2 regions of the Actinoplanes missouriensis 431 genome follow, and region 1 is predicted to be linked to the other one. Evidence: riboswitches for the same ligand, from Rfam matches in the RefSeq annotation. Region 1 holds a riboswitch; the other holds the start of a gene.
What was found. Region 1 has a riboswitch for cyclic di-AMP ahead of AMIS_RS24585 (C40 family peptidase). Riboswitches for the same ligand answer to the same signal wherever they lie in the genome.
Positions count from the first base shown of each region.

Region 2: another riboswitch for cyclic di-AMP. It lies ahead of AMIS_RS02035 (coiled-coil domain-containing protein); the one in region 1 lies ahead of AMIS_RS24585 (C40 family peptidase).

Region 1 covers NC_017093.1:5,296,929-5,303,762, reverse strand. Annotated here, with positions in the region: gene cydB (cytochrome d ubiquinol oxidase subunit II) at 1-26, opposite strand, end outside; gene AMIS_RS24600 (cytochrome ubiquinol oxidase subunit I) at 39-1,448, opposite strand; gene AMIS_RS24595 (BlaI/MecI/CopY family transcriptional regulator) at 1,537-1,890, shown strand; gene AMIS_RS24590 (M56 family metallopeptidase) at 1,887-2,777, shown strand; cyclic di-AMP (ydaO/yuaA leader) riboswitch at 2,910-3,056, shown strand; gene AMIS_RS24585 (C40 family peptidase) at 3,113-4,048, shown strand; gene AMIS_RS24580 (AAA family ATPase) at 4,200-5,483, shown strand; gene AMIS_RS24575 (tetratricopeptide repeat protein) at 5,578-6,618, shown strand.
Region 2 covers NC_017093.1:422,595-429,428, reverse strand. Annotated here, with positions in the region: gene AMIS_RS02065 (hypothetical protein) at 1-279, opposite strand, end outside; gene AMIS_RS02060 (Atu4866 domain-containing protein) at 339-698, opposite strand; gene AMIS_RS02055 (TetR/AcrR family transcriptional regulator) at 802-1,368, opposite strand; gene AMIS_RS02050 (ABC transporter permease) at 1,592-2,488, shown strand; gene AMIS_RS02045 (ABC transporter ATP-binding protein) at 2,481-3,254, shown strand; gene AMIS_RS02040 (coiled-coil domain-containing protein) at 3,283-4,296, opposite strand; cyclic di-AMP (ydaO/yuaA leader) riboswitch at 4,300-4,439, opposite strand; cyclic di-AMP (ydaO/yuaA leader) riboswitch at 4,647-4,779, shown strand; gene AMIS_RS02035 (coiled-coil domain-containing protein) at 4,786-5,802, shown strand; gene AMIS_RS02030 (glycoside hydrolase family 65 protein) at 5,868-6,834, opposite strand, start outside.

The DNA.
Region 1 (6,834 bases):
AGGACCGCGAACCAGAAGGTGATCATGATGAGTAACTCCTAGTAGGCCGGAGCCGGTTCCCGGTCGGATGACGACTCGATCTTGTCCGGTGCGAGCGGTTTCCGCGACAGGTGCACGACCAGCCGCCACCAGACGATCGCCAGCAGTCCGTAGACGAGCGTGAATCCGGCCAGCGAGGCGATCACCTCGGCGCTGGTCAGCCCGGGCGAGATGCCGTCGGAGACCTTGGAGATGCCGAAGGCGAGCCAGGGCTGCCGGGCGGTCTCGGTGAAGATCCAGCCGAACGTGTTGGCGGCTGCGGGCAGCAGCGGCGCGAGCCAGATGAAGCGCCGCATCAGGGCCGGCGTGCCGCGTCCCGGCTGCAGGAACGCGGGCAGGAAGCGGACCCGGAACGCGTAGAAGGACCAGAGGTGGAACGCGGCCACCGCCATCGCCAGGATGCCCGCGCCCATCATCAGCCGGAATGTCCAGAACGCCACCGGGATCATCGGCACGTAGCTGCCCGGCCCGTACTGCGCGACGTACGCGGCCTGCAGGTCGTCGATGCCCTGGACAGTCCCGTTGAACGAGCCGGTGCCGAGGAAGGAGAGCAGCTTCGGCACCTCGATGCTGAAGAACGGCCGGTCGTGCCCGAGCTCCCCGATCGCGAAGATGGAGAACGGCGCGCCGGTGGTCGTCTCGTAGAGCGCCTCCGCGGCCGCCATCTTCATCGGCTGCACGGCCGTCATCACCTTGCCGAGGTGGTCACCGCTGATCACCGTCCCGAGCCCGCCGACCAGCATGATCCAGGCACCGAGCCGGGAGAGGGTCGCGAACGCGCGGTCCGCCGGGAGACGCCACACCCCGATGGCGAGCAGCAGCCCGCCGCCGGCCATCGCGGCGCCGGCCATGGTGTGCGGGAACGCGGCAAGCACGACCTCGTTGGTGAGCAGCTCGGTGAAGCTGGTCAGGTGTGCCCGCCCGGTGGAGGGGTCCAGGGCGTACGCCACCGGGTTCTGCATGAACGAGTTGGCGGCCAGGATGATGTACGCCGACAGCAGCGTCCCCACCGCGACGATGACGATCGTGGCGGCGTGCAGGCGGCGCGGCAGCCGGTCCCAGCCGAAGTACCAGAGCGCCAGGAACGTCGCCTCCAGGAAGAACGCGAGCATCCCCTCGATGGCGAGGGTGGGGCCGAAGACGTCGCCGTAGAAGCGGGCGAACGCGCTCCAGCCGAGCCCGAACTGGAACTCCTGGACCAGGCCGGTGACCACGCCGACGGCGAAGGTGGCGATCAGCAGCTTGCCGACGAACTTCGTCAGGTGCAGGTATTTCTCCCGCGACGTCCGCATCCAGGCGAGCTGCAGCCCGGCCGCGGTCGCCGCGAGGCAGATCGACAGCGGCACGAACAGGTAGTGGTAGATCGTGACGACCGCGAACTGCAGCCGGGTCAGGTCAAGCACGTCCACGGGTTCCCCCAACGTAGTACGACGCTTCGTAGTAGATACTACGTCGCGTAGTACGACAAGCTGAAGTAGGAGGGGGTAAGCTCGAAGCATGGCTATGGGGGACCTCGAGCGCGAGGTGATGACGAAGCTCTGGGACGCCCGCGAGCCGCTGACCGTCCGCCAGGTGCACGAGCTGCTCAGCCGGGACCGCGACCTGGCGTACACGACGGTGATGACCGTGCTCGACCGGCTCGCCAAGAAAGGCCTGGTCACCCAGCAGAAAGCGGACCGCGCCTACCGCTACGCCCCGGCGCAGACCCGCGAGGAGATGACCGCCGGCCTGATGTTCGACGCGCTCAGCGCCACCCCGGACCGGGACGCCGCCCTGGCGTACTTCATGGGCCAGCTCCCGCCGGAGGCCCTGGCCGCGGCGCTCAAAGCGGCAGCCGACCGGAAACCGTGACCGCGCTCCTGCTCGGCGGGCTCGGTCTGACCCTCTCGCTGATCGTGCCGGGCATCCTGGCGAAGGCGGCGTGGCCCGACCGGGCCCCCGTCGCCGGCGTCCTGCTCTGGCAGGCGCTCACCCTGACCTCGGTGCTCTGCGCGCTCGGGGTGGTGCTCGCCGCCCCGGAGGAGGTGACCCGCGCGGCCGGCGCGCGTCACCCGGAGACCGTGGTCGCGCTCGTCCTGTCGCTCGCCATCGCCGCGACCATCGTGATCCGGCTGCTCATCTCGCTCGCCAAGGTGACCTCCCGGGCCCGCGCCCGGCGTGACCGGCACCGGACCCTGGTGGACCTGCTGGACCGGGTGGAGCGCCGCGACGACATCAAGGGCGGCGAGGTGCGGATCCTCGACGGCGCGCTGCCGATGGCGTACTGCGTGCCCGGCCGCGAGCCGCGTGTGGTGCTCAGCGACGCGGTGCTGCAGGTCCTCGACCGCGAGCAGGTGGACGCGGTGCTGGCGCACGAGCGCGCTCACCTGCGACACCGGCACGAGCTGGTGATGGAGTCGTTCACCGCCTTCTATCAGGCGGTCCCGAAACTGCTGCGCAGCCGGGTGCCGCTCGACGCCGTACACCTGCTGCTGGAGATGGTGGCCGACGATGCCGCGCGGCGCCGCACCGGGCCGGCGCCGCTGCGGGCCGCGCTGGGTCGTCTCGCCGACGCGCTGCCGCTCGCCGAGGGGGCGGCGGGGGAGACCCGGCGGCGTCGCGTGGCGCGCCTCGATCTGCCGGAGAGCCGGTCGCTGACGATCGCCGCGAGCGCCGCGGCGGCGGGCCTCTTGGTGCTACCCACAGTGATCTTGGTGGTGCCCTGGCTCGGGAGAGCGATCAATGCGTGGCCATTTTAGCCACGCTGCGTAAGGGGAATGGTGCGCACGGTTTCGCCACGCGGGCGACCTTTTCTTCGGCGTTCCGTGCCCGGTACGGTGGTCCCCGGTTCGGTAGCCCCCCAATCGTCCACCCGGCCGATCTGCCGTTCCGCCGCCTAAACGCCGAGGCCCCGATCGCGGGACGAGGCGTGCCGGGGACCCAGGTAGTCCCGGGGTGAAGCCGCTCCTTTCCGGGCGGCCGGGCAGCTTCCCGCCCGAACCCGTCAGCTAACCCGGTCGGCGGTTTCGATGGGAAGAAAGGACAACGCACCTAAGTGAAACGGAAAGGCCTCTTACGCGGTTTGCTCTGCGTAATGGCCGCGGCCGGAATCGTTCTCACTGGTCCCGCCGTTGCCCATGCCGAGCCCACGCCGGCAAGCGTCGAGAAGAAGATCGACGAGCAGTGGAACAATCTCGAGCCCGTCATCGAGGAGTACAACTCGGTGCACACCAAGCTGAAGAAGCTGCGCAAGCAGCAGACAACGCTTGCGAAGACGCTCAAGCCACTGCAGGTGAAGGTGGATGTCGCCATGGCCCAGGTCCGGGGCATGGCCGTGGACGCGTACATGCAGGGCCCGCCGAACGCGTTCAACGCGATGGTCATCAGTGGTTCGCCGACGTCGCTGACCGAGAAGCTCGCGCTGCTCGACCAGCTCGCCCAGCACCAGACCGAGTCGATCGAGCACGTGGCGCAGCTCCGCGACAAGTACGCGGGTGACAAGGCGAAGGTGGATCAGCTCGCCGACGAGATCGGCGCCCGGGACAAGGACCTGGCGTCGAAGAAGAAGGCGATCGAGAAAGAGATCAAGGAGCTCCAGGAGCTCCGGATCGCGGCCTACGGCAAGGCGAACGTCGACGACGGCGCGCTGCGCACCGGCCCCTGCCCGGTCACCTACACCAACGACAAGGGCGGTCGCGCGGCCCAGCGGGCGTGCGACCTGATCGGCAAACCCTACGTCTTCGGCTCCAACGGTCCGAACAGTTACGACTGCTCGGGCCTGACGCAGGAGGCGTGGGCGGCTGTGGGTGTGCACCTCGAGCACTACACGAAAGACCAGTACGGCTCGACCACGCCGGTCAGCCGGAGCGAGTTGAAGCCGGGTGACCTGGTCTTCTACTACTCCGATGTGCACCACGTCGCCATCTACATCGGCGGCGGCAAGGTGGTGCACGCGCCGCACACGGGCGACCACGTGCGGATGGCGACGATCGACCGCGGCCCCATCGCGGGATATCGCCGGCCGGGCTAGAAACCGCTGAGGAAAGACCGCCCTTTCCCGGGCGGTCTTTTTTCATGGGTACGTCCCTTCCCCGTGACCGGCCTCACCGAGCCGTCCTCGCTACGCCGGTCCGGGGCAGTACCGGGCACCGCCTCACCCGGCCGGGGCATAATCGCCTGTCATGAGCGACCCCTTGATCGACAGCCTCACCGCCGCGGTGCAGGCCCGCCCCGACGACCTCCCGCTGCGCCTGCACCTGGCCGAGCTGCTGGTGGCGGCGGACCGCGGCGCGGAGGCGATCGGGCACGCCGCTCAGGTGCTCGCCCGCGAGCCGGGCAACGTCACCGCCCAGCAGCTGATGGGCCGGGCGCTCGGAACCCCGTCGCCGCCGAGTCCGGCCCCGCAGCCGGCCGGACCGTCCGAGCCGGCACAGCCTCAGCCGGCACAGCCTCAGCCGGCACAGTCCCCGCCGGTGCAGCAGCCCACCGGCGTCGACTGGTCGGCCATGGAGCAGCAGTTCGGCGACGTCGTCCCGCCCCGGTTCACTCGCACCGGCGAGCCGGACCCGATCCAGGGGCACCAGGACCGCATCTTCGACGTGGAGAGCGCCACGATCACCCTCGCCGACGTCGGCGGCATGGCGGACGTGAAGAAGCGCCTCGAGGTCTCCTTCCTCGGCCCGCTGCGCAACCCGAAACTGCGGACGCTGTTCGGCAAGAGCCTCCGCGGCGGCCTGCTGCTCTACGGCCCGCCCGGCTGCGGCAAGACGTTCCTGGCCCGCGCGGTCGCCGGTGAGATGGGCGCGGCGTTCATCTCGCTGAGCATCACCGACGTGCTGAACATGTGGGTCGGCAGCTCGGAGAAGAACCTGCACGACCTGTTCGAGTCGGCGCGCGGCCACGCGCCGTGCGTTCTCTTCCTGGACGAGATCGACGCGCTCGGCCACAAGCGCAGCCAGCTCCAGTCGTCGATGCGGACCGTGGTGAACCAGCTGCTCACCGAGCTGGACGGGGTCCAGGGCGGCAACGACGGGGTGTTCGTCCTGGCGGCCACGAACGCGCCGTGGGACGTCGACGCCGCGCTGCGGCGGCCGGGACGCCTGGACCGCACCGTGCTGGTGCTGCCGCCGGACCGCCCGGCCCGCGCCGCGATTTGTGAGTTCCACCTGCGTGACCGGCCGGTCGCCGGCATCGACCTGGAGCAGGTCGCGGCGGCCACCGAGCACTACTCCGGCGCGGACCTGGCGCACCTGTGCGAGACCGCCGCGGAGTACGCGATGCGCGACTCGATCGCGTCCGGCGAGATCCGGATGATCGGCCAGGCGGACATGATGGCCGCCGCCCGCGAGGTGCGCCCGTCGACCGACGCGTGGTTCGCGACCGCCCGCAACGTGGCGATGTTCGCCAACGAGAGCGGCGAGTACGACGACCTGGCGGCGTACCTGAAGAAGCGCAAGGTCAGGTGAGAGCGCTCGCTCACGGCAGAGGGCATGGTCCGGCGGGACGAGCACGCGATCTGGTGACATCGGCGAGCGGCCCGGCGCCGCGCGCGCTGCCGCGGTGACGGCCGCCTCGCGGGCGCGGGCGCTGGCCGGGGTGAACCGGCTCTCCGACGCCGAGACCGAGGTCCGCCGCGGCCTCGTCCAGCTTCCCGCGGACCCGGAGCTGCTGGCGCTGCTGGCCGGCCTGCTGCGCCTGCAGGGCCGGCGCACCGAGGCCCTGGCGGCGGCGGACGCGGCGGTGGCGGCGGCGCCCCACCTGTCCGGCACCCACATCGAACGAGCCGAGTGCCTGCTGACGCTCCCGCCCGAGCCGGCCGAGCACCCCGAGTCCGGCGAGGCCCGTACCGCCGAGGCTCTCCGGGAGGCACGGGAAGCGGTCCGCCTCGACCCGGCGCACCCACCGGCGTACCGGGTCCTGGCCCGTGTCCTGTCGGCCCGCCGCGACGTCGATGGGGCCCGCGAGGCCGCCCGGCGGGCCCTGTCCCTGGACCCCCGTTCGGTCGCCGACCTGCTCACCCTCGCCGAGATCGAGCGGCACGCCGGCCACCGCGGGGCGGCCCGGGCAGCGGTGGCAGCGGCCCTGGCCGAGGATCCCGGCAACCCGGACGGCCGCTGGCTGATCGCCCTGCTCGACGCGGAACGTCTCCGGGTGCGCTCGTCGCTGCGCGGCCTGCGTGAACTGGCCGCCGACCATCCGGACAAGCTCGACGTCACCGCGCTGACCTGGCCGATCCGCGGCCTGCTCGGCGGGTTCCGCCGGGGTCTCGCCGCCGGGGTCCCGCTGGTCCTGCTTCTGACCGGCTGCGCGCTGCTCTGGCCGTCCTGGCTGCTCGCCGCCCGCGCGGCCGCCGTCACGGTGGCCCTCGTGATGATCGGTTTCGGCCTGCGGGTGCTGGTTCCGGCGGGGCTGCTGCCGTGGCGCTGCCTGACGCTGCTGCCGGTCCGGACGCGCCGCGCGGTGCGCACCGGGTGGGTCGCGGCAGTCGCGACGGTCGCGCTCCTCCTGGGGTACGGGGTGAGCGCCCGCGCTCCGCTGCCGGCGCTCGCGCTCGTCACCGCGGCGGTCCTGCTCACCACCGGCAGGGCCGACCGGATGTAACAGGCGTGTTTCCGATGCGCGTTACATCACTATTACGCCGTTAAATCTTGCACAAGCTGCAAGATCGCCGGATGCTTTCACCCTGCGTTGATGACCGGGGGAACTGTCATGGCGAATTCAGGCTCTGCTTGATCGGCCGTCACCCGCGCGCCACCGGCGTCCGGGTGCCGAACCCCACCCCACTCGCGCCGGGCACTGCACCGGACGATCCGATCG
Region 2 (6,834 bases), 3.9 Mb from region 1:
CTCGACCGGGATGAACACCGGGTCGGTCCGCGGCCAGATCTTGGTGCAGCTCGGGTCCGGGGTGGGCGCGGAGACCGAGGGCTCGGCGGTGACGACGGCCTTGCCCCGCGTCGGGACCGGGCTCGGCGTCGCCTGACCGGCGTCCACCTGCATCCAGCTCTCGCCGCTCTCCTGGACCGCCGTGGAGGCGCCGGAGTCGTCGGAGAGGCCGAGCGCCGCACAGCCGCTGAGAACCAGCGGCAGCGCCGTCAGGGCAATACCGATCTTGATAGTGCGCATCCGTCCCCCCGGGTCGATGTCTCCTCTTGATCGACCAAGGAGGCCCGGGGTTGAGGAGTTCAGACCGGGAGCAGCCGGTGCCCGGCCATCTCCAGCTCGCCGTCGAGGACGTGCACCGGCGTGTTCAGGCCGGAGACGTCGTGCAGCACCACGTCGCCGTCCTTGATGTCGTAGGTGCCGCGGGCGGCCTGGCGGCGGCCGGCGACCGCTCCCGCGTACGTGCCGTCGGTGTGCAGACGCAGCTGGACCGTCCCGTCCGGGCTGCGCCAGGCGCCCACCAGGGCGGCATCCCGCACCACCTTCGGGGTGCCGCTGAGCGGGCGCGCGGACACGTCAGCGGCGCCGCCCATGGCGATCGCGAGCAGGGCGGCGGCGTCGAGCACGGTGAAGTCGACGTGGGGCTCGCTGGGGGTGGTCATCGTCACCACTTTCGGACGGCGGTCGGGGTCAGCCCCTTCCTTCGGCCGTCGCGGGACGCTTCCCAGCGGTTCCTGAGTTGCGAACCGGTGCGAACCGGGTGACTTACGGGTGCGCGGCCCGCAGCGCCCCGGTCACCGCCAGCGCGAGCTTCTCCAGGTAGTCGTCGGCGACCGGCTCCCGCGCGATCGCGAGACGCCAGTAGAGCGGCCCGAGCATCATGTCGACGGCGAGGCCGGCATCCGTACCCTCGGGAAGCTCGCCGCGTGCGACTGCCTGGCCCACCAATTTCTCGGCGAGAGCCTGCTGATGCGTGCGGAGCGCCCGCTGGAGGGTCTCGGCGATCTGCGGGTTGCGGGCCGCCTCGGCCATCAGATCCGGGATGATCTGGGACGCTATCCGGTGCTGGAGCGCCCGGCTGACGATCATCATGAGCAGCTCGAGATCGCCGGCGAAACTCCCGGTGTCCGGAAGCGGCACCTTGCGCTCGGCAACGTCCGAGACGATCTCCATGACCATCTCGAGCTTGTTGCTCCAGCGCCGGTAGATCGCGGTCTTGCCCACCCCCGCACGGCGAGCCACCGCCTCGATGGACAATCGGCCATAGCCGACTTCCGCCAACTCGTTCATCACCGCGTTACGGATCGCCACGGTGATATCGCCTCGGAGCACCGCCGCTCCGGCAGGTGCGCGCTTAGTTGTCGCCACAGAGTCACTATAACGCTACGACGTAACGGTTGCGTTCCGCCGTTTGGTCAGCTAGCGTTCTGGCACGTCGATACGAACCCGTTCCAACGGGGACGGCGAGCGCCTGTCATGCTTGCTAGCTGTGTCCTCGAGCAAGCCACCGGAGCCCCCCGCCTCCGCCGGGCCGATTAGATCGGAGCACCACCCCATGCCAGAGACGGCGGTCGCCGAGACCGGCACCGGGCTCTCGCCCAAGGAGCTCGCTCGCCGACACGGCCTGACGGCGTCCGGGCGGCTTCCCAGCCTCCCCGAGTACACGCGTCAGCTGTGGTCCTACCGGCACTTCATCCGGGCACACGCCAGCGCGAAGATGACGTCTTCGCTGGGCAGCACGAAGCTCGGCACGGTGTGGCAGGTGCTCACACCGATCATCAACGCCGCGGTCTACTACCTGATCTTCGGCGTGATCATCGGAACCAGCCGCGGTGTCGACAACTTCCCGGCGTACCTCTGCATCGGTGTCTTCGTCTTCCAGTTCACCCAGTCGATCGTGCAGGGCGGACAGAACGCGATCACCGGAAACCTCGGCCTGATCCGGGCGCTGCACTTCCCGCGGGCCAGCCTGCCCCTCTCGGTCGCCCTGGTGGAGATCCGGAACTTCGTGGTGGCCCTGGTCGTGCTGATCGGCATCGTCCTGATCACCGGCGAGCCGATCACCGTGCAGTGGCTGCTCCTGCTGCCGCTGCTGGCCCTGCAGTCGTTCTTCAACACCGGCCTGGCGATGTTCATGGCGCGGTACGGCTCGAAGAACCGCGACATCAAGCAGCTGATCCCGTTCATCATGCGCTTCTGGATGTACGGGTCCGCCGTCCTCTACCCGGTGACCCTCTTCGAGGACAAGCTCGACGGCTGGCAGCTCGCCCTGGTCGAGGCGAACCCGATGCTGATCTTCATCGAGCTGTTCCGCCACGCGCTGCTGGAGGGCGTCACGCTGGCCGGCTCACCGGTCGTGCTGTGGCTCGAGGCGCTCGCGTGGAGCGTGGTCGTGGGTATCGGCGGATTCACCTACTTCTGGCGCGGAGAGAAGGGCTACGGCCGTGGCTGACAACGAACTCATCCCCACCGTCGTCGCTGACGACGCCCACATCATCTACAAGGTGTTCGGCTCGGCCGCTCCGGGCACGGGCAGCCCGCTCGCCAGCTTCAAGCGCATGGTCACCGGTACGAAATCGGCGAATGTGCGCGAGGTGCACGCCGTCAAAGGTGTGAGCTTCACCGCGTACCGGGGTGAGGCGATCGGTCTGATCGGCAGCAACGGCTCGGGCAAGTCGACCCTGCTGCGCGCGGTCGCGGGTCTGCTCCCGGTGGCCAAGGGCGCGATCTACGCGGCCGGCCAGCCCTCCCTGCTCGGCGTGAACGCGGCCCTGATGAACGAGCTCCCCGGCGATCGCAACGTCGAGCTGGGCTGCCTCGCGATGGGCATGTCACCGGCCGAGGTGAAGGAGAAGAAGGACGGGATCATCGAGTTCTCCGGCATCAACGAGCGCGGCGACTTCTCGTCGCTGCCGATGCGGACCTACTCGTCCGGCATGGCCGCCCGTCTGAAGTTCTCGATCGCCGCCGCGAAGCAGCACGACGTGCTGCTGATCGACGAGGCGCTGGCGACGGGTGACGCCAAGTTCCGCCGCCGGAGCGAGGCGCGGGTGCGTGAGCTGCGCGCCGAGGCCGGCACGGTCTTCCTGGTCAGCCACAGTGAGCAGTCGATCCGGGACACCTGCGACAGGTGCATCTGGCTGGAGTCCGGCCTGATCCGGGCGGACGGCCCCACCGACGAGGTGATGCGGGAGTACGAGTCCTACATGCGCAAGTAGGACCCGTACCCCCGAGGGGTTTTGATCTTTAGCGGACCGAGAGATGCACGTGGTTGGTGTGGTCGCTGGAGGGGTCGCCGCCCGCTCCGCTGTACGACTTCCAGCCACTGCTCGGCAGCCAGATCCGGCGGTACCAGATCACGTAGAGCACGTCGAGCGCGTCCGCGTTGTTGATGAAGTAGTTCGCCAGGTTGGTGCCGTAGGTCTTGCTGGCACCCGTGGCGTCCCCGCCGAAGCCGTTCTTGTCGGCCGCGAAGTCGCAGGCCCGGCCCTTCGGGTGCTCACCGCTGTTCTGCTCGCGGAAGCAGTGCACGTACCGGGTGAACCCGTCCTTCTGGGCCTGCTTCAGCGCGTGCAGGGTGCGCGGGGTGAGGCAGCCGCTGCTGGTCGGGTCCTTCTCGGTGCAGCCGGACCCTGAGCCGCTCGGCGCCGGATCGGCCTTGGCGCTGCCACCGCCGTCACTCGACGACGACGCGTCGGCGCCCTGGTTCGCCTTCTTCAGCGCGGTCTCGGCCTGCAGCTTCTTCTTCGCCATCACGTTGACCTGCTTCTGCTGGTCCTTGATGGTGGCGTCGAGGGTGAGCTTGGCCTTGCGCCGGGAGTCGAGGGTCGTCTTGAGCTCCTCGATCGCGGCGTTCTGATCGGCCGCGACGGTCGACAGGATCATGGTCCGGTCGATGAAGCTGCCGGTGTCGCTCGCGTTGACGAGCGCGCTCATCCCGCCCATCCGGCCCGACGTGTATGCCTGGGAGGCGATCTCGTCGAGGGCCGCCTGCTGGGGGCCGACCTGGGCGTCCAGCTTCTTGAGCTCCGCCGTCAGCTCGGTCTGCTTCTTCTTGGAGGACTTGAGCTTCGCCTTCGCCTCCACGTAACCGCGAGAGGCGTCCTCCAGCTGCTCGACGAGAGACTTGGAGCCGCCCTCGCCGTCGTCACCGTTGTCACCGGGAGCGGCGGTGGCCGGTGACGCCACGACCGCCAGCCCGCACACGGCGAGGAGCAGCCCCATCACGGCCGCCAATCGCCGCGCAGTCTTTCGCTGCACAAGGAATCCTTCCGTCGGCCGCCGACCGAGTTAGCTGACGGGTTCGGGACGGAAGCAATCCCTACCACCTTCAAAAGGCGGATTCACCCCGAGGAAATATGGTTCCCCGGCTCGCCGCGAGGGCGATTAGGCGGCGGTCCCCGGGTGGGAACCGGAACCGACCATACCCACTCAATCAACAGATCGACAGTTCTCGTACGTTCCGCGATTACCCGGACACGCGAGGTGATTTGATTACGGAAAGTCGCTGCCTGGTAACAGTTTTGGCCGTCTCGCCGCCCTGATACCGCGCCATTCCTCGGGTAAACTCGTCGCCGGTCCTGCCAGGACGGCACCGCCCCCGAGGAGCCGGCAGGCCGCCGCCTAATCACCGTGAGGTGAGCCGGGGAACCAAGTCAGTGGGGTGAGTCCGCCTTCGGGCGGTAGGGATTGCTTCCGTCCCGAACCCGTCAGCTAACTCGGTCGGCGGTGACTAGGAAGGAACTGTTGATGACCGCAAGTCCCCGCCGGTGGCTGATGCTTGCCCTGGCACCACTGGTGGCTACGACGTTGTTCGTGGCGCCGGTGACCCCTGCCTCCGCCGAGCCGAACGGTTCGTCCGCGACCGCGGAGGAAGAGGACGACGACGCCAACCTCTCCGACGTCATCGAGGCGGCCAACCGGCGCTACGTCTCGGCCAAGGCTGCCGTGACGAAGTCCACAAAGGCCCAGGCGAAGCTGAACGTCGAGATCAAGGCCGCGGAGACCCGGCGCGACAAGCTCATCCCCGAGGTGAACTCGATCGCCCGCGAGCAGTACGTGACGGGCAACCTGAGCGCCGTCGGCTTCCTGCTCGGTGCGAACTCGTCGAACGACTTCCTGCACAAGGCGATCTCCCTGGAGGAGATCAACAAGCTGCACGACGAGAAACTGCACGAGCTGAACGAGGCGATCGCCACGGTCGCCGAGAGCAAGGCGAAACTCGACGCCGAGGTCAAGGCGCAGAAGAAGAACGCCTCGCTCATGAAGAAGCAGAAGGACTCCGCGGAGAAAGCCCTGCAACTGGTGGGCGGCAATGCCCTCACCGAGGGCTTCGTGGTGGCGAAATCCCCGCAGGCCGACCCGGCCCCGCGGAACTCCAGCGGCGGTTTCTCGCCGGAGGGTTGCAACCAGAAGGACCCGACGACGAACGGCTGCATCACCAAGCGCACGCTGCACATGTACAAAGAGGTCAAGAAGGCCGGCTTCGACATGTTCGTCGGCTGCCACCGTGACGGCGGGCCGTTCGAGCACCCCAAGGGCCGGGCCTGTGACTGGTCGCTGCAGAAGAGCGGATTCTCGTCGGCGCACAACGACAAGATGATGAAGTACGGCAACGACCTCATGGCGTTCCTGGTGCGTAACGCCGACGAGCTCGGGATCTACTACGTCATCTGGTACAAGAAGATCTGGTTCCCGGCGTCGGGCTGGAAGGCGTACCACGGCGTCAGTGACCACACCGACCACGTGCACGTCTCCCTGCTCTAGGGAACGCCTCAGGCATCGGAAAAGCCCCCGTCCTCACGCTGAGGACGGGGGCTTTTCTCGTTGCCTCAGTGCACCGCGCGGCGCACCGGCGCCCGCCCGTGCGGCTGGGACGGCGCGGACCCCACCGGAGGAGCCGGCGGGATCGGCATGGTCACCGGGCGCACCTGGGTGACCTCGGTCTCCTTGCCGTGGTGCACGAGCGTCAGCCGGGCCGAACCGCCACCGTTGCGCAGCGAGTAGGTCACCTCGTCCGCCGTCACGTTCACCCGCAGCCGCAGACCGCGCCAGAGCAGCGAGAACTCCAGGTTGTTGATCCGGCTGGGCAGGCGCGGCGCGAAGCTCAGCTGCCCGTTGAAGTCCCGCATGCCGCCGAGACCGGCGACCAGCGAGATCCAGGTACCGGCCAGCGACGCCACGTGCACGCCGTCCCGGGCGTTCTGGTGCAGGTCGTGCAGGTCCATCAGGGCGGCCTCGCCCAGGTAGTCGTGGGCCAGCTCCAGATGACCGGTCTCGGCCGCGAGAACCGCCTGGATGCACGCGGACAGCGACGAGTCACGGACGGTCCGGGCGTCGTAGTACGCGAAGTTGCGCGCTTTCTCCTCCGGCGTGAACGCGTCGCCCCGGATGTACATCGCCATGACCAGGTCGGCCTGCTTGATGACCTGCTTGCGGTACAGATCGAAGTACGGGAAGTTGAGCAGCAGCGGGTAGCCCTCGGGTGGGGTGTTCTCGAAGTCCCACTCCTGCAGCCGGGTGAAGCCCTCGCACTGCTGGTGGACGCCGAGCTCCTTGTCGTACGGGATGTGCACCGCGGCCGCCGCATCCCGCCAGGACGCCGCCTCCTCGTCGTCCACCCCGAGCTTGCGAGCCAGGTCCGGGTGCCGCTTGCAGGCCTCGACCGCGGTCATCAGGTTCTGCTGCGCCATCAGGTTGGTGTAGATGTTGTCGTTCACCACGGCGGTGTACTCGTCCGGACCCGTCACGCCGTCGATGTGGAAGCGCCCGTGCCGGTCGTGGTGACCCAGCGAGCGC